Regions from separate parts of the Affinirhizobium helianthi genome, predicted to be linked through region 2. Evidence: riboswitches for the same ligand, from Rfam matches in the RefSeq annotation. Region 2 holds a riboswitch; each other region holds the start of a gene.
What was found. Region 2 has a riboswitch for cobalamin ahead of nrdH (glutaredoxin-like protein NrdH). Riboswitches for the same ligand answer to the same signal wherever they lie in the genome.

Region 1 (7,835 bases), on a different contig from region 2:
GCCATAGGCCCGTGCAGCAATCGCGCAAAGATCGCGAAGCTCCGATGGATCGGGAAGCCGTGAGAAAGCAGTGGCGGGCACCGGGGAATAAGCATAAGAATGCGGATTGACACCGGTGGAAAGATCGATCCAGGGCTGCGGCGCATCGGTAAATGCGAGCGCCGCCCGCGAAAGGGAGCCGCCGTGTTCGATCGTATTTCCTTCCAGCTTGTCCATTGCACTCACCATGGCTTTTTCAATCGCGTTCCTTGCCCTGCTTATTGAACGGATCTTCGGCTATCCGCAATGGCTTCTCGCCCGGATCGGCCATCCGGTCATGTGGATCGGCGGGCTTATCTCGGCTCTGGAGAAGCGGTACAACGATCAAAGCACCAACTTTGAAACCCGCCGCCGCAACGGGTTGATCTGCTTCATCTTGCTTCTTGCATTGACCTTCGCAGTGTCCGGCATCATCGAAAGCAGCCTCCTCTGGCTGCCGTTTGGCTTCGTGCTGGTGGCCATGCTGGGTTCCAGCCTTCTGGCGCAAAAAAGCCTCGAAGAACACGTGGAAGCCGTGGCAACCGGACTTGAAAAAGGTGGGCTTGCAGCGGGGCGACAGGCGGTTGCGATGATTGTGGGGCGTGACCCGGACCAGCTGGATGAGGCGGGAGTTTCACGTGCAGCCATCGAAAGCCTTGCCGAGAATTTTTCCGATGGCATCACCGCGCCCGCTTTGTGGCTGGGTCTGGCGGGGCTGGCAGGGGGCGCTGCCTACAAGGCCACGAATACAGCCGACAGCATGATTGGCCACAAGAACGAACGCTATCACGCCTATGGCTGGGCAGCGGCGCGTTTCGATGATCTGGTCAACCTGCCCGCTTCCCGCCTCACCGCCCTTCTCTTTGTGGCCGCAGCCTTCACCACACCCGGAGCATCGGCAGCAAAAGCCTGGGAAGCGGTGAAACGGGATGCTTCCCGGCACAAATCCCCCAATGCCGGCTGGCCGGAAGCCGCCATGGCTGGCGCCCTGGGCCTCGCGCTGGCAGGGCCGCGCGTCTATGGCGGCACGCTGGTGGACGATCACTTCATGGGTGAAGGTGGACGGCGCGAGGCAACTGCTGCCGATATTCGCCGCGCGCTTTCGCTTGCCCGGACGGCTGATCTCCTCTTGCTCATTCTGTTCGGCCTGGTCGCGGCGGTTCCTACCGCGCTACTCTAAGCAGGGCATCGAGATCCAGATGCTTTTCCAGATGCGCGGCCAATAGCTCCAACACATCCTCAACCCCCTGCTCATAGTCGATCCGCGACGCGGTTCCGCCAAGGCGGGTGAGCCAGGCAGACCTTTGCCCATCATCGGCAAAAAGCCCGTGCACATAGGTTCCGGAAACGAGACCTGAGGCGGAAACCGCACCTTCCGGGCGCTCATGAATGGTTGCGAAAGGTCGAGCGCAGTCCACACCCTCGGTCTGCCCGACATGCATTTCATAGCCGGAGAAAGAAATGCCGTCGCTGGTGGTGCCGGACACGGCCTCAAGACGCTTATCTCCAGTCAGCCGCGTGTCGACATTCAGTAGTCCGAGACCTTCCTCAACCGCACCGGCCGGACCTTCGATACCATCCGGGTCAGCCACCGTCTTTCCCAGCATCTGATAGCCGCCGCAAAGGCCGATAACCGGCTTTCCCTGCCGCACATGGGCTTTGATATCGATATCAAAACCTGCGGATTTCAGGGCCTGAAGATCGCTGATCGTGGCCTTGGAGCCAAGCAGAAGCACGAGGTCCGCATCGTTGGGCAATGCATTGCCGGGGCGAACACGGATCAGTTCCACATCCGGTTCCGCATCCAGTGGATCGAGATCATCAAAGTTGGAAACATGCGGCAGGATTGGCACCGCAATTTTGATCTTTGCCCCTGCCTTTCGCGTGGGCTGCGAATTCAGAGCCAGCGCATCCTCCGCCGGCAGCCTTGAGGCGTGGGAAAAGTGCGGCAGAAGGCCGATGGGGCTCCACCCGGTAAAGCCTTCAATCATCCGCATGCCTTCATCGAAGAGGCTGGGATCGCCCCGGAAGCGATTGACGATAAAGCCCTCGATCATCGCGGCATCGTGGCGATCAAGAACGGCCTTGGTGCCAGCGATACTGGCGATGACACCACCTCGATCGATATCGCCAATCAGGATAACCGGCACGTCAGCCGCGCGGGCAAAGCCCATATTGGCAATGTCATTGCGGCGCAGATTGACCTCGGAGGCGCTGCCTGCCCCTTCCACCAGCACCAGATCGGCGCGATCCTTCAAATGCGCGAAGCTTTCCAGCACACGCGGCATGAGGCCCGCCTTGATTTGCTGATATTCTGCGGCACGGGCATTCCCCTCCACCTTGCCCTGCACGACCAGCTGTGCGCCGACTTCGCTTTGCGGCTTCAAGAGCACCGGGTTCATGTGAACCGAAAGTGGCACGCGAGCGGCACGCGCCTGCAACGCCTGCGCACGCCCGATTTCGCCGCCATCTACCGTGACAGCCGCATTGTTCGACATGTTCTGCGGCTTGAAGGGCAGGATGCGCAAACCCCGGTTCAGGAAGGCACGCGCCAGCCCGGCCACGATCAGCGACTTGCCGACATCGGAACCGGTTCCCTGAAACATCAGGGCTTTGGCTTGTCCTCCAGCCATCAAAACTCGATCCCGGCCTGCGCCTTTACCCCTGCCTTGAAGTGGTGCTTCACCAGCGTCATCTCGGTGACCATGTCCGCCACCTCAATCAACGCAGGCTTGGCGTTACGCCCCGTGACGATGACATGCAGATCCGGGCGGCGGGCAGTAAGGTCCAGCACGACCTTTTCCAGATCGAGATATTCATAGCGAAGTGCGATGTTCAGCTCGTCCAGAATAACAAGGCCCACATCCGGAAGCGCCATCATCTCCAACGCCTTTTCCCAGGCGCGTTCAGCGGCGGCAACATCGCGTTTCAGATCCTGCGTATCCCAGGTGAAGCCCTCACCCATCGTATGCCAGATCACGCGATCACCGAAAGCGTCCAGCGCCACCCGCTCGCCCGTATCCCAGGCACCCTTGATGAACTGCACGATGGCAATCTTGCGGCCATGGCCAAGCATCCGCAGGCCCAGACCGAAAGCCGCCGTGGACTTGCCCTTTCCGGGACCCGTATTGACGATCAGAAGACCCTTCTCGATGGTTTTCGATGCCACTTCCGCATCCTGAACCGCCTTGCGATTGGCCATTTTGCGCCGATGCCGCTCGGCTTCGCTCTCATCGATTTCCTTCATCGGCCTTGCCTCGCATCCGCATTGTCAGAGCGCGGGACTATAGCCAAACGCGGCCTCACGACAATGGCCCACCGAAACTGCCGCACCTAGCGGCATTGACATGTCGTCATTCAACCGCATAGTGAAGATGACGGTCTTTCCCCGGCAACGGGGGGAGCTAAGAGGGAACGTGGTGCGGCGCCTCGCCTAAACCACGGCTGCCCCCGCAACTGTAAGCGGCCCCCGCACATTCTGCGGGAAACCCTGCGCATCATGCCACTGAAGACAATTCGGGAAGGTAGCGCCGGGTATGAACCGCGAGCCAGGAGACCTGCCGTCTGACGAATGGTCCAACCGGGCGGGGTGCTCCGGCAGGGATAGTATCAATGGCACGCAGGCCTCTGGCTGCGCGCGCCTGCACCCCACGGCTATTTTTGGAAAAAGGGGTGCGTCTTGGATTTCCAGTCGCAATGTCAGTCTGACGAACCTGTTGCCGCTCAACCGCGAGTGATTATCCATGTCTGCGAAACCTGCCGCAGCGGGACGGAAGCAAGCGATGGACCGCGCGACGGCGCGCGTCTCGCAGATCAGACGGCATCACTGGCACAGGCCGGTATCGCCGTGGTGCCTGTTGCCTGTCTTGCCAATTGCAAACGCGCCTTGAGCGCCTGCATCCAGCGCGTGGATGGCTGGTCCTATGTTTTTGGCGAGCTTGGCCTGGATGCCAGCCCCGACCTCATCGAAGGTGCGCGTCTTCTCGCCAGTTCTGCCGATGGACTGATGCCGTGGAAGGGCCGACCGGATTGCCTGAAGCGCGGCATGATCGCCCGCATCCCACCCATTCCCACTCAATTTCCGAAGATTTGAAGGACCGATTTCATGACCAATACCCTCTCCCGCATTCCCTGCACCGTTGTGACCGGTTTCCTCGGAGCCGGAAAAACGACGCTGCTGCGCCATGCGTTGGAAAACATCAAGGGCAAGAGGCTTGCGGTGATTGTCAACGAGTTCGGCGATGTCGGCATCGATGGCGAAATCCTGAAAAGCTGCGGCATCGAGAACTGCCCGGAAGACAATATCATCGAACTGGCCAATGGCTGCATCTGCTGCACGGTGGCGGATGATTTCGTACCCGCCATCGACAAGATCCTCGCCATGGAGCCCAAGGTCGATCACATCCTGATCGAAACCTCGGGCCTGGCACTGCCGAAGCCGCTGGTGCAGGCGTTCCAATGGCCGGGCGTGAAAAGCCGCGTGACGGTGGATGGCGTGGTGGCCGTGGTGGACGGCCTGGCGCTGGCTGAAGGCCGCGTCGCAGACGATCTGGAAGCTCTGGCTGCCCAGCGCGCCGAGGATCAGTCTCTCGACCATGACGATCCGGTGGAGGAAGTTTTCGAAGACCAGATTGCCTGCGCCGATCTTGTCATCCTGACCAAATCCGACCTGCTTTCCGCCGAAGACCTCGCCAAGGCGCATCAGCATGTGGAAGCGCATCTTCCGCGCGCGGTGAGGATTGTGAACGCGCAGAATGGCGAAATCGACCCGGCAATCTTCATCGGTCTTGGCCTGGCGGTCGAAGACGATATCGAGAACCGCAAGACACATCACGACGACGAGCTGGACCACGAGCACGACGATTTTGACAGTTTTGTTCTGGATATTCCGGCCATTGCAAGCCCGGACGAACTGAGCAACCGCATTGCGAAGGTCACGGAAGCCGAAAAAGTGCTGCGGATCAAGGGCTATGTAGAGGTGGCGGGCAAGCCCATGCGCCTTCTGGTGCAGGCGGTCGGTCCCCGCGTGAACCATTATTTCGACCGCCCCTGGAACGCCAGCGAGGCGCGACGTTCGCGTCTGGTGATCATTGGTGAAAAGGGCATCGACGCGGAAAAAATCGGAAAGCTCCTGGCCGCCTGATGCATATTCTCGCCGCCACATCCTCGTCCCTGGACGATCTCATAGAGCCGGTCGATCTGAACCAGACGCCGGGGGATGTGGTGGTGCTATCCTTTTCCGATAGCGACCTGAACGGCATTGCCTCGGCTTGGGACCGTAATCCCTCAAAAGGCGACTTGAGCCTTCGCCTTGCTCAACTGAGCGATCTTCGACACCCCATGTCCATCGATCTCTGGATCGATAAAGTCGCGAGCCACGCCAGAGTGCTGCTTGTGCGCATTCTCGGCGGCTATGACCGCTGGCGCTACGGCGTGGACGAACTGGCGCGGAAAGCAAAAGAACGAAACATCTGTCTGATCCTGCTGCCGGGAGAATGCAGCGAAAACGACGACCGGCTGGCAGAGGCTTCCACCGTGGATGCCGCTGACATTGCCCTCTTCCTCTCCTATTTCCGCGAAGGTGGGCCCGGCAATCTGACAAAACTCGTTAGCCGGCTTGTTGCGAAAGCCAGACGGGAAGAACAGTCGGCGGAGCAAGCGGCAAACATTCCCCGCTGGGGCTTTTATCGGCCCGGACAGGGCGTGGTGACGCGCGAGACAGCGCTGATCGGACAACCCGGTCGCCGCCTCGTTCCGCTGATTTTCTATCGCTCCATGCTGCTGGCGGACGATGTTGAACCCATCGATGCGCTGACGCAAAGCCTTGAACAGCGCGGTATAGCCGTTCTGCCCGTTTTCGTTCCTGGATTGAAGGAGCGCGAGCTTCTGGCCACACTCCAGCGCGAGCTTCAGGCGCTCAACCCTGCCGCCGTGATCACGGCGACCGCCTTTGCCAGCCAAGCCGATCTTGATGGTCAGACGCTTTTCGATCACCTCGCCGTTCCGGTTTTCCAGGCGGTGATTGCCACGACCAAGCGAAAAGCGTGGCAAGAAAACCAACGTGGACTTGGGCCGTCTGATCTCGCCATGCACGTGGTTCTGCCGGAACTGGATGGCCGTCTCCTTTCCGGCATCATTTCGTTCAAGGCAGAGCGTGAAGCTGCTGCAGATTATGGCTTTGCCGGCTTTTCCAATCGACCAGAGCCAGATCGCGTGGATGCGGTCGCTGCCCGGATCGAAAAACATCTTGCCCTTTATGCCACGCCACCTGCAGAGCGCCAGATCACGATTATTCTGCCGGATTATCCCGGCGCGGATGGTCGCACCGGCTATGCCGTGGGGCTGGACGTGCCGGAAAGTGCCCGTCAGATGCTGATCGACCTGGGCGAGAACGGGTATAATGTCAGAGACATCCCATCGTCAGCGGCTGAACTGTTGGACCGGGTTCTGCGAGGATCCGAACAGTTAGCAATCGAGCAGTATCAGGCTGCCTTTAGCCAACTACCCGCCGCCGCGAGAGAAGCCGTCATCCGATGCTGGGGCGATCCATTAGCCGACGAAGGATGTTCGACGAAAGGTTTTCGTTTCCGCGCTGCCCGCTTCGGCTCTGTCACCGTGGCGCTGGCACCGGACCGCGGACGTGAGGCGGATCGGCGCACCGATTATCATGATCCCGCGCGTCCTCCAGCCCATGCGCTTCTCGCGTTCGGCTTCTGGATGCAGCACGATATCAAAACCCAGGCGATCATTCATGTCGGTGCGCATGGCACGCTGGAATGGCTGCCCGGAAAGAATGTCGCTCTCTCGGCTGACTGTTTTCCGGAAATCGTGACCAGCAATCTCCCCGTCATCTATCCCTTCATTGTTTCCAACCCCGGCGAGGCGGCGGTTGCCAAGCGGCGGATCGCGGCACTGACCATCGGGCACATACCGCCAAAGCTTGTCGGCGCTGGACTTTCCTCCCATCAGCAGAAGCTTGAGCAGCTGGTGGACGAATATGCCCAGGCCGATGGGCTGGATCGACGCAGGCGCGACAGGCTGGCCAAGCTGATCGTCGAAACCGCCGACGAAATCGGCCTGACACAGGAAGCTGGAATCAGCCGCAACGACGACCCCGATACCGCTCTCGCGCGTATCGATGCCTTTCTCTGCGACCTGAAGGATTTTGCCATCAAGGATGGCCAGCATGTGTTCGGGCGTTGCGAGCCGGATGAGCTGGACGAGACACGGCTGGAGAGCGCAAAGGCCGAAAGGCGCGCTTTCCTGGCAGCGCTGGATGGACACCATATTCCGCCTGGCCCTTCCGGTTCCCCCTCGAGGGGGCGTCTGGATGTTTTGCCGACAGGACGCAATCTCTACACATCCGATCCACGCACCATGCCCACCCCTACGGCCTTCGAACTGGGCCAGAGAGCGGCAGACGAAGTGCTGCGGCGCTATCTTCAGGATCACGGCGACTGGCCGAAGCGCCTCGTCATCGATCTTTGGGGCAGTGCAACGCTTCGCAGTGGCGGTGAAGAGGTGGCCCAAGGCTTGGCATTGATGGGCGCACGCCCGGTTCAGGATCCCGCGACCGGGCGCGTCACCGGCATCGAGGTTCTTTCGCCGGCGCAGCTGGGCCGACCTCGCGTCGATGTCACCTTCCGGATTTCCGGCCTCTTCCGGGACATGTTCCCCACCTTGATCGCTCTGCTCGACATGGCAACGCGTTCCATCGCAAGCCGTGTGCATGAAGCGCCGGGCGACAATCCCCTGGCGGAACGCACGCAAAACGACGGCAGCATTCCGGCCCGCATTTTTGGATCCGCTCCTGGCAC
Region 2 (7,835 bases):
TTGCCCGGAAAAGTTCTGAGGGGCGAGTGGAAGATGCGTTTGGCTTCGATCTTTCCCCTCTTCTGCTGCGGGCGGAAGAATTTGCGGTCACGGCGCAAACGGTCGTTGCTGAGCGTGTGGAATTGCGGCGTCTGAGAGAGCAGGTCACCATTGGCCGCCGCGATATCCGAAAGCTGATCTCTGCCGCGCTCGAGGAAGGAAGCCCAGGCGATTGGGTTGCGCTTGAGGAGGAATATATCCAGTTGATCGCGACTTTTCCCAAGGTGTGGACATTGGAGATTGCGCGCAGAACCGTGGCAGCATTAGGTCAACTGCAGACGCGAGTGCTCAACCATCTGGAAAGCCGACAAAAATCTGAAAATATGAACGGCAATGCCGATCAAAATGAGCGGCATATACAGAATTCAAATACCAAACCCCCTAATGAACTTGAACCCTGCTTTAGAAAAGACGGGGACGATGGCAGCAGCACAAAGCAGCGACTGGATGACAAGCCAGCCTTCCCGCTGGGACTCGTGTTGAGGGCATGCCCGGAAATATCAGCCTATGGGCCGAAGGGCCTTGTCGAGAGTTGGAAGGATCTGATGGCCGCGGCCGTCGTCGTGAGATCGATGCTCGGGGTCAGCCCCTCAGCCTATCAGACCGCCTGTGAAGTGCTGGGTCCTGAGAATGCTGCCATCACCATCGCATGCATTCTGGAACGAGCGCAGCACATCAATTCTGCAGGGGGATATCTGCGAAACCTGGTTGAGCGGGCGAAACGGGGCGAATTCTCCATCGGGCCAATGGTGATGGCTCTCGTTCGCACCAATGGTCAGATGTCGTCTCAAACCGGGTGAGGATGATAACACTTCCGGTTTGAGACGACGGGTTTGAGTTCAGATGCTGTGAACTGTCGCGTGGCTTTGCGTGAGATCCATCAGAAATCCCAGTCGTCATCCTCGGTCGCGACAGCTTTACCGATGACATAGGAGGAGCCGGAGCCAGAGAAGAAATCATGATTCTCGTCTGCATTCGGTGAGAGCGCTGACAGGATCGCCGGATTGACCTTGCAGGCTTCCGGCGGGAAGAGTGCCTCATAGCCGAGGTTCATGAGCGCTTTGTTGGCGTTGTAATGCAGAAATTTCTTCACGTCTTCGGTGAGACCGACTCCGTCGTAAAGGTCTTCGGTGTAGCGAGCCTCGTTGTCATAGAGTTCCAGCATCAGATCAAAGGCGAAATCCTTGATGTCCTGGCGGCGCGCCTCCGTTTCGCGGTCGAGCGCACGCTGGAATTTGTAGCCGATGTAGTAACCATGCACGGCCTCGTCGCGGATGATCAGGCGGATCAGGTCGGCGGTGTTGGTGAGCTTGGCGCGGCTCGACCAATACATCGGCAGATAAAAGCCCGAATAGAACAGGAAGCTTTCAAGGAAAACGGAAGCGACTTTTTTCTTTAGTGGATCGGCACTGTCATACTGTTCCATGATCAGCGCTGACTTTTTCTGCAGGAATTCGTTCTCCTCCGACCAGCGATAGGCATCGTCGACATCCGGCGTCAGGCAAAGCGTCGAAAAGATGGAGGAATAGGAGCGTGCATGCACCGCTTCCATGAAGGAGATGTTGGAGAGGACCGCCTCCTCATGCGGTGTCTGCACATCTTCCATCAGACGCACTGCGCCCACCCCGTTCTGGATCGTGTCGAGAAGGGTCAATCCTGTAAAGACACGGATCGTCAGTTTCTGTTCCTCGGCCTTCAATGTCGCCCAGGATGGAATATCGTTCGACAGCGGCACCTTTTCAGGAAGCCAGAAATTGGAGGTCAATCTGTTCCAGACCTCAAGATCCTTGTCGTCTTCGAGACGGTTCCAGTTCACGGCGCGAATGCGGTTTGCCGCACGGGCGGGCTTTGTCTTGACTTGCAGATTCATGACATTCGATCCTTGCGTCACAGCGCGCAGGAAACGCAGCCCTGCACTTGCGTGCCGGTCAGCGCCATCTGGCGAAGGCGGATGTAGTAAATGGTCTTGATACCCTTTTTCCAGGCATAGATCTGCGCCCGGTTGATGTCTCGGGTGGTGGCAGTGTCGCGGAAGAACAGTGTCAGTGACAGTCCCTGGTCGACATGCTGGGTGGCGGCCGCATAGGTGTCGATAATCTTTTCCGGGCCGATCTCATAGGCGTCCTGAAAATATTCGACATTGTCGTTCGTCAAATAGGCTGCTGGGTAATAGACGCGGCCTATTTTGCCTTCCTTGCGGATCTCGATCTTCGAGACAATCGGGTGGATCGAAGAGGTTGAGTGGTTGATATAGGAAATTGACCCGGTTGGCGGGACGGCTTGCAGATTCTGGTTATAGAGGCCTCCGGACATGACAGCATCCTTCAGCTCCAGCCAGTCTTGCCGTGTCGGAATATGAATGCCAGCTTTTTCGAAAAGCGCGGCAACCTTTTGCGTCACGGGCTTCCATGTGCGCTCGGTGTATTTGTTAAAATATTCCCCGGAGGCATATTTCGAGGTTTCGAAGCCTTTGAAGCGTCTCCCCTTCTCCACGGCCAGCCTGTTGGACGCCTTCAATGCGTGATAGGTGACGGTATAGAAGTAGATATTGGTGAAATCGATCCCCTCCTCCGAGCCATAGAAGATACGCTCGCGGGCGAGATATCCATGAAGGTTCATCTGCCCGAGCCCGATAGCGTGGCTATCGTCGTTGCCCTTTGCGATTGACGGGACTGAAGCAATGTTGCTCATTTCAGAAACCGCAGTCAGCGCCCGTATTGCGGTCTCGACCGTCTTGCCGAAGTCCGGTGAGTCCATGGCAGAGGCAATATTCAGTGAGCCCAGATTGCAGGAGATATCCTTGCCGGCCTCCCCGTATGACAGATCTTCATTGAGGCGGCTCGCCTCGCTGACCTGTAAGATCTCCGAGCACAGATTGCTCATGGAGATACGACCGGCGATCGGGTTTTCCCGGTTCACCGTGTCTTCGAACATGATGTAGGGATAGCCGCTTTCGAACTGAATCTCGGCGATGACCTGAAAGAAGTCGCGGGCCTTGATCTTCTTTTTGCGGATGCGGGCATCCTCCACCATCTCGCGGTATTTCTCCGTCACCGAAATCTCGGTGAATGGTACCCCATAGACCCGCTCTACGTCGTGCGGCGAGAACAGATACATATCCTCGTTGTGTTTCGCCAGTTCGAACGCGATGTCTGGAATGACGACGCCGAGGGACAGCGTTTTTATGCGGATCTTTTCGTCCGCGTTTTCCCGCTTGGTATCGAGGAACCGCATGATGTCCGGGTGATGGGCATGAAGATAGACCGCACCGGCACCCTGTCTCGCGCCAAGTTGGTTGGCATAGGAGAAGGCATCTTCCAGCATCTTCATCACTGGGACTACGCCTGAGGACTGGTTCTCGATTTGCTTGATGGGAGCGCCCATTTCGCGCAGGTTCGTCAGAGACAGGGCAACGCCCCCTCCCCGCTTGGAGAGCTGCAGCGCCGAGTTGATCGCTCGGCCGATGCTTTCCATGTTGTCTTCGACGCGAAGCAGGAAGCAGGATACAAGCTCGCCGCGGCTCTTCTTACCCGCATTGAGGAAGGTGGGCGTCGCCGGTTGAAAGCGACCGGAAATGATTTCCTCCACGAGTTCACGCGCAAGCTGCTCATTGCCGCGTGCAAGTGTGAGCGCCACCATGCAGACCCGGTCTTCGTAGCGCTCCAGATAGCGTTTCCCGTCAAAAGTTTTCAGTGTGTAGCTGGTGTAGTATTTGAACGCGCCGAGGAAGGTCGGGAACCGAAATTTCTTTGCGTAGGCTACGTCGAAGAGGTCGCGCACGAAGTTGAACGAATACTGATCGAGCACCTCACGCTCGTAATACCCTTCCGTTACAAGGTAGTCTATTTTCTCTCTAAGGTTGTGAAAGAAGACGGTGTTCTGATTGACGTGGCTGAGGAAATATTGCCTTGCTGCCATGCGATCCTTGTCGAACTGGATCTTTCCCTCGTCGTCATAGAGGTTCAGCATGGCGTTCAGCGCGTGATAATCAAGCGTGTCCTCGGTTGAGGCGCTCGTTTTCGTGGTGGTCAGCGTGTCCAAAATCGTTCCAGTCCCTGTCTCACGGCGATGACGTCCTCTTCGGTACCGAGAAGCTCGAACCGGTAGAGAAGCGGGACGCCGCATTTGTCGGCGATGATCTTTCCGGCGCGCCCATAGGCCACGCCGAAATTGGTATTGCCTGCCGCGATGACGCCGCGGATGAGGCTTCGGTTATGGGCATTGTTGAGGAAGTGGATGACGGGCTTCGGCACAGCGCCCTTGTCCCCTCCCCCGCCATAGGTTGGGCTGACGAGGACATAGGGATCATTCACCAGCGGCGGAGTGGCGGCTGCATCCAGCGGCAGACGCAGAGCGTGCGTAGCAAGCTTGTCCACGAAGCGGCGGGTGTTTTCCGAACGACTGGAGAAGTAGACGAGAGCGCCCATCACCGAACTTTCAGGCAAGCGCGCTGATCATATCCGGCCGGAAGCCAGCCCAGTGTTGATCGCCAGCGATGACGACAGGCACCTGACGGTAGCCGAGTTCCTGCACCAAGGCCAATGCTGCCCCGTTCTCGGAAACATCAATGATCGTATAGTCGATACCCTGGCGGTCCAGGGCGCGGGTGGTTGCTGTGCATTGAACGCAGGCTGGCTTGGAGTAGACAGTGATCGACATGGGATACCTCTAAAGAAAATGGGCGCAAGGAAACGCTGTCGGACCGACCTGGGCCCAACGCGCAGAGAAGCGACGTGAAGAAAGTGAAGCGAGCAACCTCAGTCGTAACGACTAAGGATCAGCAATAATCTGTAATGGTGTATTCATGGCCTTCACCCCGAAGCAGACATATGGCGGGTGAGCAGGACGGCTCAGGACCGGGGTTCATCCGGACGCATTAAACCGCACCCTGCCTGGCACCCCGCCGGCGGACGTATCGATCGAGGCAGGTCTCCTGGCTCACGGGTCGCTGCACCTGCTCCGCCTTCCCGGTTTCACCCAGTGGCATGATAGAGCAAGCACTCGCCGTTCACAGTTGCGGGGGCAGCCTCGGCTTCGCGAACATCATGTTCGCTACCGAATTCCCGTCTTAGCTCATCGATTCCAGTCGAATCCATGAGAACCTCGAACGCTACATATTGTAGACAAGGTTAAATCTGCGTCAATATCTGTTGTGTGTCTGTCTTGAATTCACCGGGGATAACTTTGCGATGGGCGATCGGGCTGTCACTCAGAAGGAACAGTTTTGGTCTCGATCCAGGTTGCCTACGATGGTCAGCGCGGTCATTCCGTGTAGGCCCCTCACCTGGCCGCTGACGTTATTTGGGTGGGCATGGACGATTGCGTGTTCCTCGTGCCACTGCGGCGCGGGATGATGATCCCGCCTGCACTCTCTCCGCGCTTGGTGTTGAGTATCGCACAGCTACCGCATTTGGTGATGACGTTTCGCGCTGCTGACTGACGATGGCGCGTATCTTGCGAAACAGGAATTGATAAATCCTGACAGCTGTCAGGGTTCCCTCACCTCTCCCGGCCTGACAGCTGTCAGAGTTTTGCGCCCGGCTTCCGGCCTGAACTGCAACAAGTATGGACGCCGCACTACCTAAAAACTGTCAATTGACCGACCGAGCCAGCACAGTTACGCCGGGATAGGGAAGAGGATTGTTGCAGGCGGAAGCTTGCGGCAGGTCATTGAGGAGGAGGTTATCTACAATGCGCCAGCTTTACTTTGCGCTCAGTTCATCCTTTGCCGCCTTGCCTCGAGCCCTTTGATCCGAAGCATTCCATTGAAGAATTTTCTCTGGAGGAATAACATGGAAGAAGTCGCGGCATTTCGTTCGGAACACGATCTCCTTGGGGATCGCGATGTGCCGATGGAAGCCTATTACGGTGTTCATACCTTGCGCGCCGTTGAAAACTTCCAGATCTCCGGGCAACGTCTTTGCGATGCACCTGATCTGATCATCGCGCTTGCGGCCATCAAGGAAGCCGCAGCCCAGGCCAATATGGATCTCGGACTGCTTGGGCCAACTCAGGGCAACGCAATCATTGCGGCGTGCCGCGAGATTCGAGACGGCGCGCTGCATGATCAATTCGTCGTCGATCTCATCCAGGGCGGCGCCGGAACCTCCACCAATATGAACGCCAATGAAGTCATTGCAAATCGCGCGCTAGAGATTCTTGGCCACCGCCGCGGTGAATACACGCATCTTCACCCGAATGAGCATGTCAATCTCAGTCAGTCCACCAACGATGTCTATCCAACGGCGCTGAAGCTGGCAGCCTGGGCCGGTATTCATCGCCTTCTGCGTTCCATGGGAGATCTGCGTCTGGCCTTTGCCGAAAAGGCTGGTGAATTCTCCGAAATTCTGAAGATGGGGCGCACCCAGTTGCAGGATGCCGTGCCCATGACGTTGGGGCAGGAATTTGGAACCTATGCTCTGATGCTTGCGGAAGACGAGGCGCGCCTGTCCGAGGCAGCGCAGCTGATCCGGGAGATCAACCTCGGCGCCACCGCAATTGGTACCGGCATTACCGCGCATCCAGATTATGCTGCACGTGTCAGGGATCGCCTCTCCGAAGTCGTTGGCTTTGACCTCTTGACCTCGCCCGATCTGGTGGAGGCGACGCAGGATTGCGGTGCCTTTGTTCAGCTCTCCGGTGTTCTGAAGCGGGTTGCGGTCAAGCTGTCAAAAACCTGCAACGATCTGCGCCTCTTGTCGTCCGGGCCGCGCGCCGGGTTCAATGAAATCAATCTTCCTGCTCGTCAGGCCGGTTCCTCCATCATGCCGGGAAAGGTTAACCCGGTGATCCCGGAAGTGGTCAATCAGGTTGCATTCGAAGTGATTGGCAATGACGTAACCATCACCATGGCGGCTGAGGCCGGGCAGTTGCAGTTGAATGCCTTTGAGCCGATTATCTTCTACAGCCTGTCCAGATCCATTGCGCATCTCACCGCAGCATGTGGCACGCTGGAGAAAAACTGCGTGCGTGGTATTACGGCGAACAAGGAAAGGCTCCGCGATATGGTGGAGCACTCCATCGGTATCGTCACAGCGCTCAACCCTTACATCGGCTATCGCAATGCGACGGAGATTGCTCTTGAGGCGCACCGAAGTGGACGCGGAGTCTACGAACTGGTGCTGGAAAAGGGTTTGATGTCAAAGGATCGCTTGGATGCCGTTCTGCGTCCGGAAACCCTGACAAAGCCGCAGCCGCTCATTTTGGCGGAAACCGCATGAGGCGCTGATCTCCGGTCCTTGCCGGGCGGGAGAGGTTTTGCCCGGCAAGTGACTGCAAAAATGGGCTTCGTGGCAAGATCGCCAGCGGGCCGCAGTGCATCAGCCATCGGTCTTGCGGACATGTTTTGGTTCCTGTTTCCCTGGCCGCACATACCTATCACCCAAACATTGCATCCATGGCAAAAGGTTGATCCTTTGCGCTTGACCGCTCAGGCCGCAGTAATCCAATCGACAGATGTCATCAGGTGGTTTAAATCTGATTTTCCGATATACATCAATGGTGCTGAGACGACCATATGACGCCTAACTTCCTGTTGATTGATGCCGAGAAGGACTTCGATGTCTTGAAGGCTGCCGCTTCGCCTGTGCGTGTTCAGATCCTGAAGATCCTGCATGAGGCTGACGGTCTCAACGTAAACGAAATCGCAGACCGTCTTCAGCAGCCGCAATCATCGATTTCCTCAAGTATTACAATATTGGAAGAGGCTGGGCTTGTACGGACGGAGACGCGCAAAGCCCGCAAGGGCAGCCAGAAAATATGCTTTGCCACCTATGACGAACTGATTATTTCCTTCC
Region 3 (7,835 bases), on a different contig from region 2:
CCCGGCATATGCGCCACCACATAGGCCGCGATGAAGCCCAGTATGACGGAAATGACTGTGGTGATCAGCGATACTTCAATCGTACGGTAAAGGACATTACGCCGGAAGCCGCTGTTGAAGAAGGAAAGGTAGGGCGCAAGCCAGCCCTTCGAATCCGTGAAAGTGGCAAGCAGCGTGGTGCCAACGGGAAAAATCAGGAAAAGCAGGACCAGAAGCGTGGCAGGCGCCACCAGTAACCAAGGGCTTAAACGTTTAATCATGCCGATCTGAGGCTTTTCTTTCCGGGGACAATGGACACGCGGATGGGGCGCAGGAAGAAGGTTGTACGGATATGAGCGCTCTGCTTAGCAAATGAACAATGCCGGATAAAGAGGCATTGTTCAAGGCCATCGCCCGGCAAATAGCGGAGCGATGGCCTTTCTCACAACTTACTGGCTGAAAATCTCATTCCAGCGATCGATCCAGTCGGTCTTCGCTTCGTTGAGCTTCTCGTAATCCAGACGGTTCAGCTTGGCGATCATATCAGCGCCATAGGTCCACATTTTCGCTTGCTCCGGCGTCAACTGAACCTTGCTGTTCACCGGGGCGTCGACGCCCTGCTCTGCTTGGATCTGCTGAACGTCCTTGGAGAGGACGAAGTTGATGAACTGGTGGGCCAGTTCAACATTTTCCGAGCCCTTTGGAATGTTGACCGTGTTGAGCGTGGCGATGTCTCCATCGGAGAGGCTGGCCCAGGTCATTGTCGGAACGGCGCTCTTGAGCGAAGCCAGCGTGAAATCCTGCGCAATGGCAACCTTTGCCTCGCCGGTGGAAATGAGGTTCACCATTTCAGAGCCGGTATTGTAGTTTTTCGCCACGTTTGGCTTCAGCGCTTCCACGGCTTCAAACGTCTTGTCTGCATCTTCAAAGGCATCCGCACCGGCATGCTTACCAGCCTGCATCACAACCATCGGACCAGCCGTGGTGGTGATTCCAGGAAGCGTGATGGCGCTTTTCAGATCCTCGCGCCACAAATCATTCCACGACGTGATGTCCGGCTTCACCTTCGCACTGTCATAAACGATGCCCACCCGACCAATCGTATAGGCAGGTCCGTAACCACCCTGGGGATCTTTGGCGATATCGTAAAGCGCGGCCAGATTGGGAAGCTTGGAAGCATCCACTTTCTGGAACAGCCCCTGCGCAATTCCGAGCTGCGAGAAACTGTCCGTCAGGTAGATGACATCAACGCCCTTGCCATCACGAAGCTTGAGCTTGTTCAGGCGATCGGCATTATTGCCGGTCTCGAACACAATTTCGCAACCGCAGATCTTTTTGAATGGCTCGATGACATTGGCATTCAGCTTGTCACCATTGTAACCCCACCAGGAAATGGTGAGCGTCTTTGCCTGCGCCGATGTGTTCAACGCACCTGCCAAGACCAAGCCGAACGCCATTGCAGAGGCGCGCAGGCGGTTACGATAAGTCATTTCGTCGTTCCTTCTCTGGGGATTTTTTGTGCGAGCACAGCCCGCAGACGAATGATAGTGACACTTTTCACCTCATTTCAAGCCGTCGATGCAGTGCAGCATAAGCAATTCAAGAAATTCCCAGAGCAGCCTCACCTCAAAGGCGAGACGCACCATGATTTAATCGCGATGGTTTAAATCCCTCTCTGTTATGTGAACAGGTTTAGAGAACCACGGTAGAGCATGTAAATTGCCACGACAAAAACGAGGGCGGCGAAAAGCGTATTTAGTACGCCCTTACGTGCGGAGAGATGCTTTGCACTCAAAGACCCGACGAAGCCGCCGAACGCACCACCCGCAACGAAGAGAAGGCCCAGAGGCCAATCCACGAACCCCGAAAATGCATAGTTCACAGTGGTCGTAAGGCCGAAGGCCGTGACGGCGACGAGTGAGGAGCCGATGGCGAACAGGATCGGCATTCCCGTGGAAGCGACCAGACCGGGCACGATAAGGAAGCCGCCACCAATACCGAAAAAGCCGGAAAACAGGCCGGTCACGCCACCGAACCCCACGACCTTGCTGACATTCTCACGCGAGCATTGCGCACCGGGATTACCTTCCATTCCGCGCTTGCGAAACATGAGGCTGGCGACGAGCAGCATGAGCAAAGCAAACAGCATCAAGAGCTTCTGCCCATCCACCATCTTGCCGAAAGACGATCCGAAATAGGCCCCGATGATGCCGGCAACGCTGTATATGCCAGCGCAGCGCCATTTAACGTGCCCCGCGCGCGCATGACCCACAAGATTGGTCAGCGCACTTGCAGAGACAGCGAAGGCGCTCGTGCCGATGGCAATGTGCGCGTTCGGTACGCCGACGAAATACACCATCAACGGCACGGCCAATATGGAGCCACCGCCGCCGAACATGCCCAGCGTGAAGCCGACAAGTCCACCCGAAAAGGCTCCCAGCAGATATTGCAACGGCTCCAGATGCATCATGATGACGCCCTGACGCGGGCCTGAGCGGCAGATCCACGACGTTCGAACAGAACATGATGGACGAACATCCCGGCAAGCATGGCAGCGACGAAAATGGCGATTTCCCAGCGGCCAAAGATCAAGCCAGCAATGGCGGGACCGGGACAAAGCCCCACAAGCCCCCAACCCAAGCCAAACAAGGCCGATCCGCCCGCCAGCTTGGCATCGATGACGCGACTTGCCGGAACATGGAACTGCTTGTCAAAGAGCGGCGCCTGCCGCTTTGCCGTGATGCGATAAGCAATTGCTGAGGGAATAAGAGCGCCCCCCATGACGAAGGCCAAGGCTGGGTTCCAGTTGCCGGTGATATCCAGAAAGGCAAGAACGACCGCCGGATTGCTCATCCCCGACAGGACAAGGCCTGCCCCGAAAAGTGCGCCTGCCAGGAGCGCGGCCATGAGTCGAGTGTTCATACCACGCCTCCAAGAAGATGTTGAACCACGAAGACCGTCAGCATTGCCGTCAGCATGAAGATCGCCGTGGCAACCAAAGAACGGGGAGACAGGCGTGCGAGGCCGCAGACGCCGTGACCACTTGTGCATCCCGATCCGAGGCGCGTGCCGAAACCGACGATAAGCCCACTGACGATCAGTATGGGAAGCGAGGATGTAACCACCACCTCAGGCCAGCCGAGAAGAAGCGAAAGGACAAAGGCGCCAGCCAGGATTCCTCCCAGAAAGCTCCAGGCCAGACTGCGGCTGGAGGCATTTCCCAGATAGGACGCGGAGGCAACAAGGCCAGAAATGCCGGCAATGCGCCCATTCAGCAGCAGATAAAGTCCAGCCGATGTGCCAATAAGCAGACCACCCGCAAAAGGCAAAAGGAAAGATGACATTGACATAAGCTGTTCTCGTCAGATCACGTTGATCGGTATTTTCAGGTATTGCACACCGTTATCTTCAGCAGGAGGCAACTTGCCGCCGCGCATGTTGACCTGGACGGATGGCAGGATCAGCTTGGGCATATCGAGCTTGGCGTCCCGCGCGTTGCGCATGGCAACGAACTCATCTTCGGACACACCGTCATGAACATGAATGTTTCCGGCTCGCTGTGCTGCGATTGTGGTCTCCCATGCATAGTCGTCACGACCCGGCGCCTTGTAATCGTGGCAAAGGAATAGCCTGGCCTCACCCGGCAGCTGCATCAGACGCTGGATGGAGCGAAACAACATACGGGCATCGCCACCCGGAAAATCGCACCGCGCCGTGCCGTAATCCGGCATGAACAATGTATCGCCTGGGAAAACCGCATCGCCGATTACATAAGCCAGGCATGCTGGCGTGTGCCCGGGTACATGCAAGACTGTGGCCTGCAGCGAGCCGATGGCAAAACGATCGCCGTCTTGAAAAAGATGATCAAACTGGCTGCCATCCCGCTCAAACTCGGTTCCGGCGTTGAAAATCTTGCCAAATACCTGCTGGACCCGAATGATATCCCTGCCGATGGCCAACTGCCCGCCGAGCTCCATCTGCAGAAGGGGCGCTGCCGAAAGATGGTCGGCATGGGCATGGGTCTCCAGCAGCCATTGCACTTCCAGGTTTTCGCTTTTCACGTAATCAATCAGCGCCCGCGCTGATTCATTCGTCGTTCTGCCTGCTGCCGGATCATAATCAAGGACACTGTCAATAATGGCGCAGGCTTGCGAATCCGGATCGCGAACGACGTGACTGATCGTAAACGTCGCCGGATCGAAGAATGACTTCACGATTGGTCGGGGCTGCGCGCCAGCAAGGGCGCTCTCGATGATTTCTGCTGCATGTGAAACTGCTGGGTCTGACATATCGACACCCTCCGTTCATAACAACATATACATACTTACTGTAAATATGCAATAGTGGTGCGCCCGACGGAATCGGGCTATGCCTTAGACGCCGACCTTCAAGGGAGAGAATACCGTGGCTGACGGAATACCAGCGCCCGCGCTTTGCTTGCATGATCCAGCGCCAGCCTTCACCGCCCGCTCCACGCAAGGGCCGATTTCGCTCTCGTCCTATCGCGGAAAATGGGTTTTGCTGTTTTCGCATCCGGCGGACTTCACGTCCGTTTGCACCAGCGAATTCCTCGCATTTGCAAGGGCAGAGCAGGAATTCGCGCGGTTGGATTGCGCCTTGCTTGGCCTCTCTGTCGATAGTCTTTATGCGCATCTCGCATGGCTGAAAGACATTGAAGAAAAGTTTGGCATCAAGATTGGATTCCCCCTGATCGAAGATTCCTCGATGGTCATTGCACGCGCCTACGGCATGCTGGATGCCAATGCCGGAGGCAGCGGAACGGTGCGCGGCAGTTTCGTTATCGATCCGGTCGGGGTTATCCGCGCGATCGTCTGGTATCCCATGAATGTGGGCCGATCCGTCGCGGAGCTGCTGCGCCTTGTCGAGGCGCTCCAGACCGCTGAGCGAGAGCAGGCTTTAACGCCGGAAGGCTGGAAGCCGGGCGAAGCGCTGATGGAGCCCGCTGCAACACGCTTTGACCAGGCTGGCCCGTTGAAGACAGGCGAAACCTGGTACTATCGGGAGCGACAAAAATGACGCCTCCATCTCTGCCACTTGAGCAAATGTTGGAGAAATCGGCCGAAGCTGCCGAGTTTCTCCGACTTTTTTCAACACAAAGCCGGTTGATGCTGCTGTGCTTCATTTCGCAGAAAGAGCGATCTGTGGGCGAGATACAGGAGGAACTGGCATTCAAGCAGCCAGCCCTCTCCCAGCAGTTAGCGGAATTGCGGCAGGCTGGCGTTGTGCGAACCCGCCGTGAGTCGCGCCAGATTTTCTACTCCATTGCGGATGAACGGGTAGACGCCGTGCTTCAGACATTGCTGAAGCTATTCTGCCCTCCCCCCACTTCCCATTCGAAGCAGGGAGAAGCAAAAGCGGCATCAAGCCCAGCACCTCACCCACTCGGTGAAATGGCGCAATGGGCCATTATCGATGCATCAGAGCAGAACTCATCCTGACCGGATCAGGCCGCCTGATGCAGTCTGCGTGTAAACAGCGCGCCGCGGGTCCACTGAGAGAAGGCCTTGGCCGCAGCCAATACCGCCAGATCAATGACAGGTTCGATCAGCACGACGCTCATGTAGGCTATGCCGAAGCTTGAGATCTCGGCGAAGTTCTCCACGGTGAAGCCGTGGCCATAAAGTGCCCAGAAGGCGACCCAGACTACGATGCCGCCCTGATAGCTGGCCGAGAGAAGAAAAGCCTGGGCGTATTTCACATCCACATAGGCAGTTTTGGCCGGAATGATCCGCCGCGCAAGAAGCGCGATGCCCCACAGCGGGACCAGAAGCGTTGTTACATTCATGCCGTATTGCGGCAAATCGAAAGGTGCGAAGAAAAGGCCCTGAATCAGCAATCCTGCAGCAAGGCCGATAGAGGCCGCCCCTGCGCCAAACATCAGAAACAGTGTCGATCCAAGAATGAGATGCACCTCGGAAACGCCGACCGGATGATGGGGAAGGATCTCGAAGAAACTGAACACAAGGCCGGTTGTCAGCACGCTCCGGCAGATAAAAGGCAGCACGCCCCCTTCTTCCCGCAGGCTCACATGGACCAGTTTTGCCGCAAGGCCGAAAGCAGCCGCGGCTGTGGCATAGCTCAATAGGATTTTGGCGCCATCGACGACGCCGGGTTCGATATGCATGTTGACCTCCCCGCGCCCACCGCGCGGCTGGATGATGAAAGTGAGCCGAAGCCCGTGAACGATGGCAGGTCTCCTGACTTGCGGCAGCGCTCAGCTCGCCTTCCCAGCCTCAAAGAAGAATTTGGCCAGTGGCATTAAGAACCGAACTTCCGCTTACAGTTGCGGGGGCAGTTGTGGAATCGACCGTATATCAGTCTCACCACATTCCCTTTTCATCCGACGGGAATACCCGGCGGAACCATCGCCCCCAAGCTAAGCGGGAAAGACAGGCAAAGGCAATTCGGCTTTTGGTGGAGTCACAACAAAAGCGCGCAGTGCATGGAAAGAGGGCCGTTCTCCCATCGGCCTATGTTACCCAGCCAAGGCGCTCGGCCAGCGTGTAGAGAACGAATATCCCGCAGATCAGCAAACCGCAGAACACGGCAAAAGAGCCCAAATCCTTCGCGTGACGCCCGGTCAGGGAATATTCGGGCGAGACCCGGTCCACCAGCTCCTCCACCGCCGTGTTCAAGGCTTCCAGCGCCAGAACGAAGAGGAAAAGGCAAGTCAGGATCACGATCTTCAGAGCCCCCGCGCCAATGGCAAGAAACAGCGCGAGAGCGCCTGCAAATGCCAAAAGCTCATGGCGAAAGGCCGCCTCCCGCCAAAGCCGCCGGAAGCCCCCATAAGAATAGCGTTGAGCCGCCAGGAGATGGCGGATGCCATCGACTTTCTCCGGTGGAAGATCAGGACCGTGCATTCTTTTCGACTCACAGCTCGAATGGATCTCGAGTGAGGGGGTGGGTAGCGCGGTGCTCCAACTGACGATGCCGAGACAATCTTCACCAGTATTCGCGTACGCATCCTGACCCAGCAAGCGCACAAAGGAAAGTGCCCTCTCTTACGCATGGTTCTGCGCGCAGGATCTGAAACAAACCCGAAAAAGGCGGGTTGAGCAACTGGCGAGATTTGAACCGCCTGCCTTGCCTTTACGTGGACCGGGTTGTGGCAACTTCTTCGCCAAGGCTAGAGACAGATCCTTCGATCTCTCCTCGCATCTCGGCGTGCCATTGCCACAAGATCGCTCGATCAACGGTTCTGCCTTACGTACAACGGTGGGTGTGCCGCACAGCCTCAACCTTCCCGATAATAATAGCTGTAGCCATTGATGGCTGGCGCACCACCAAGGTGGGCATAGAGCACCTTTGATCCGGCGGGGAAAAAGCCTCTGCGAACCAGGTCGATCATGCCCTGCATGGATTTCCCCTCATAGACGGGGTCGGTGATCATTGCCTCGGTGCGAGCCGCAAGACGAATAGCCTCATTCGTCTCGTCCGACGGAACACCATAGGCCGGATAGGCGTAATCGGGGTTGATGACGATTTCATCCTCACGCACCTTGCGGCCAAGCTCTACCAGTTTGGAGGTCTTATCGACAATTGAACGAACCTGCGCCCTCGTCTGCTCTGGCGTTCCGGATGCATCGATACCGATGACACGATCGGCCCGGTTCTGCGCCGCAAAGCCAACGATCATGCCTGCCTGGGTAGAGCCAGTGACAACGCAAACGATAATGTAGTCAAACGTATAGCCGAGCGCCTTCTCCTGCTCCGCGACCTCCTCGGCGAAGCCGATATAGCCGAGCGCCCCGTATTTATGCACGGATGCGCCAGCGGGGATGGGATAGGGTTTGCCACCAGCATCTTTGACCGATTGGATGGCATCTTCCCAG

Region 1: linked by a shared signal. The riboswitch ahead of ACFSE1_RS12340 (DUF1636 family protein) and the one ahead of nrdH (glutaredoxin-like protein NrdH) in region 2 are both predicted to bind cobalamin.
Region 3: linked by a shared signal. The riboswitch ahead of ACFSE1_RS05865 (energy-coupling factor ABC transporter permease) and the one ahead of nrdH (glutaredoxin-like protein NrdH) in region 2 are both predicted to bind cobalamin.

The regions. Positions count from the first base shown of each region.
Region 1 covers NZ_JBHUEQ010000023.1:29,537-37,371, reverse strand. The annotation lists gene cobD (threonine-phosphate decarboxylase CobD) at 1-228, opposite strand, end outside; gene cbiB (adenosylcobinamide-phosphate synthase CbiB) at 227-1,198, shown strand; gene ACFSE1_RS12350 (cobyric acid synthase) at 1,182-2,651, opposite strand; gene cobO (cob(I)yrinic acid a,c-diamide adenosyltransferase) at 2,651-3,265, opposite strand; cobalamin riboswitch at 3,380-3,597, shown strand; gene ACFSE1_RS12340 (DUF1636 family protein) at 3,698-4,111, shown strand; gene cobW (cobalamin biosynthesis protein CobW) at 4,124-5,161, shown strand; gene cobN (cobaltochelatase subunit CobN) at 5,161-7,835, shown strand, end outside.
Region 2 covers NZ_JBHUEQ010000035.1:84,440-92,274, reverse strand. The annotation lists gene repC (plasmid replication protein RepC) at 1-839, shown strand, start outside; gene nrdF (class 1b ribonucleoside-diphosphate reductase subunit beta) at 920-1,909, opposite strand; gene nrdE (class 1b ribonucleoside-diphosphate reductase subunit alpha) at 1,927-4,080, opposite strand; gene nrdI (class Ib ribonucleoside-diphosphate reductase assembly flavoprotein NrdI) at 4,068-4,466, opposite strand; gene nrdH (glutaredoxin-like protein NrdH) at 4,477-4,698, opposite strand; cobalamin riboswitch at 4,946-5,160, opposite strand; gene aspA (aspartate ammonia-lyase) at 5,832-7,259, shown strand; gene ACFSE1_RS17980 (ArsR/SmtB family transcription factor) at 7,556-7,835, shown strand, end outside.
Region 3 covers NZ_JBHUEQ010000006.1:163,247-171,081, forward strand. The annotation lists gene ACFSE1_RS05825 (ABC transporter permease) at 1-260, opposite strand, end outside; gene ACFSE1_RS05830 (ABC transporter substrate-binding protein) at 429-1,436, opposite strand; gene ACFSE1_RS05835 (sulfite exporter TauE/SafE family protein) at 1,658-2,446, opposite strand; gene ACFSE1_RS05840 (DUF6691 family protein) at 2,446-2,901, opposite strand; gene ACFSE1_RS05845 (YeeE/YedE family protein) at 2,898-3,329, opposite strand; gene ACFSE1_RS05850 (MBL fold metallo-hydrolase) at 3,342-4,268, opposite strand; gene ACFSE1_RS05855 (peroxiredoxin) at 4,384-5,016, shown strand; gene ACFSE1_RS05860 (ArsR/SmtB family transcription factor) at 5,013-5,438, shown strand; gene ACFSE1_RS05865 (energy-coupling factor ABC transporter permease) at 5,444-6,124, opposite strand; cobalamin riboswitch at 6,171-6,382, opposite strand; gene ACFSE1_RS05870 (diacylglycerol kinase) at 6,471-6,863, opposite strand; gene ACFSE1_RS05875 (1-aminocyclopropane-1-carboxylate deaminase) at 7,238-7,835, opposite strand, start outside.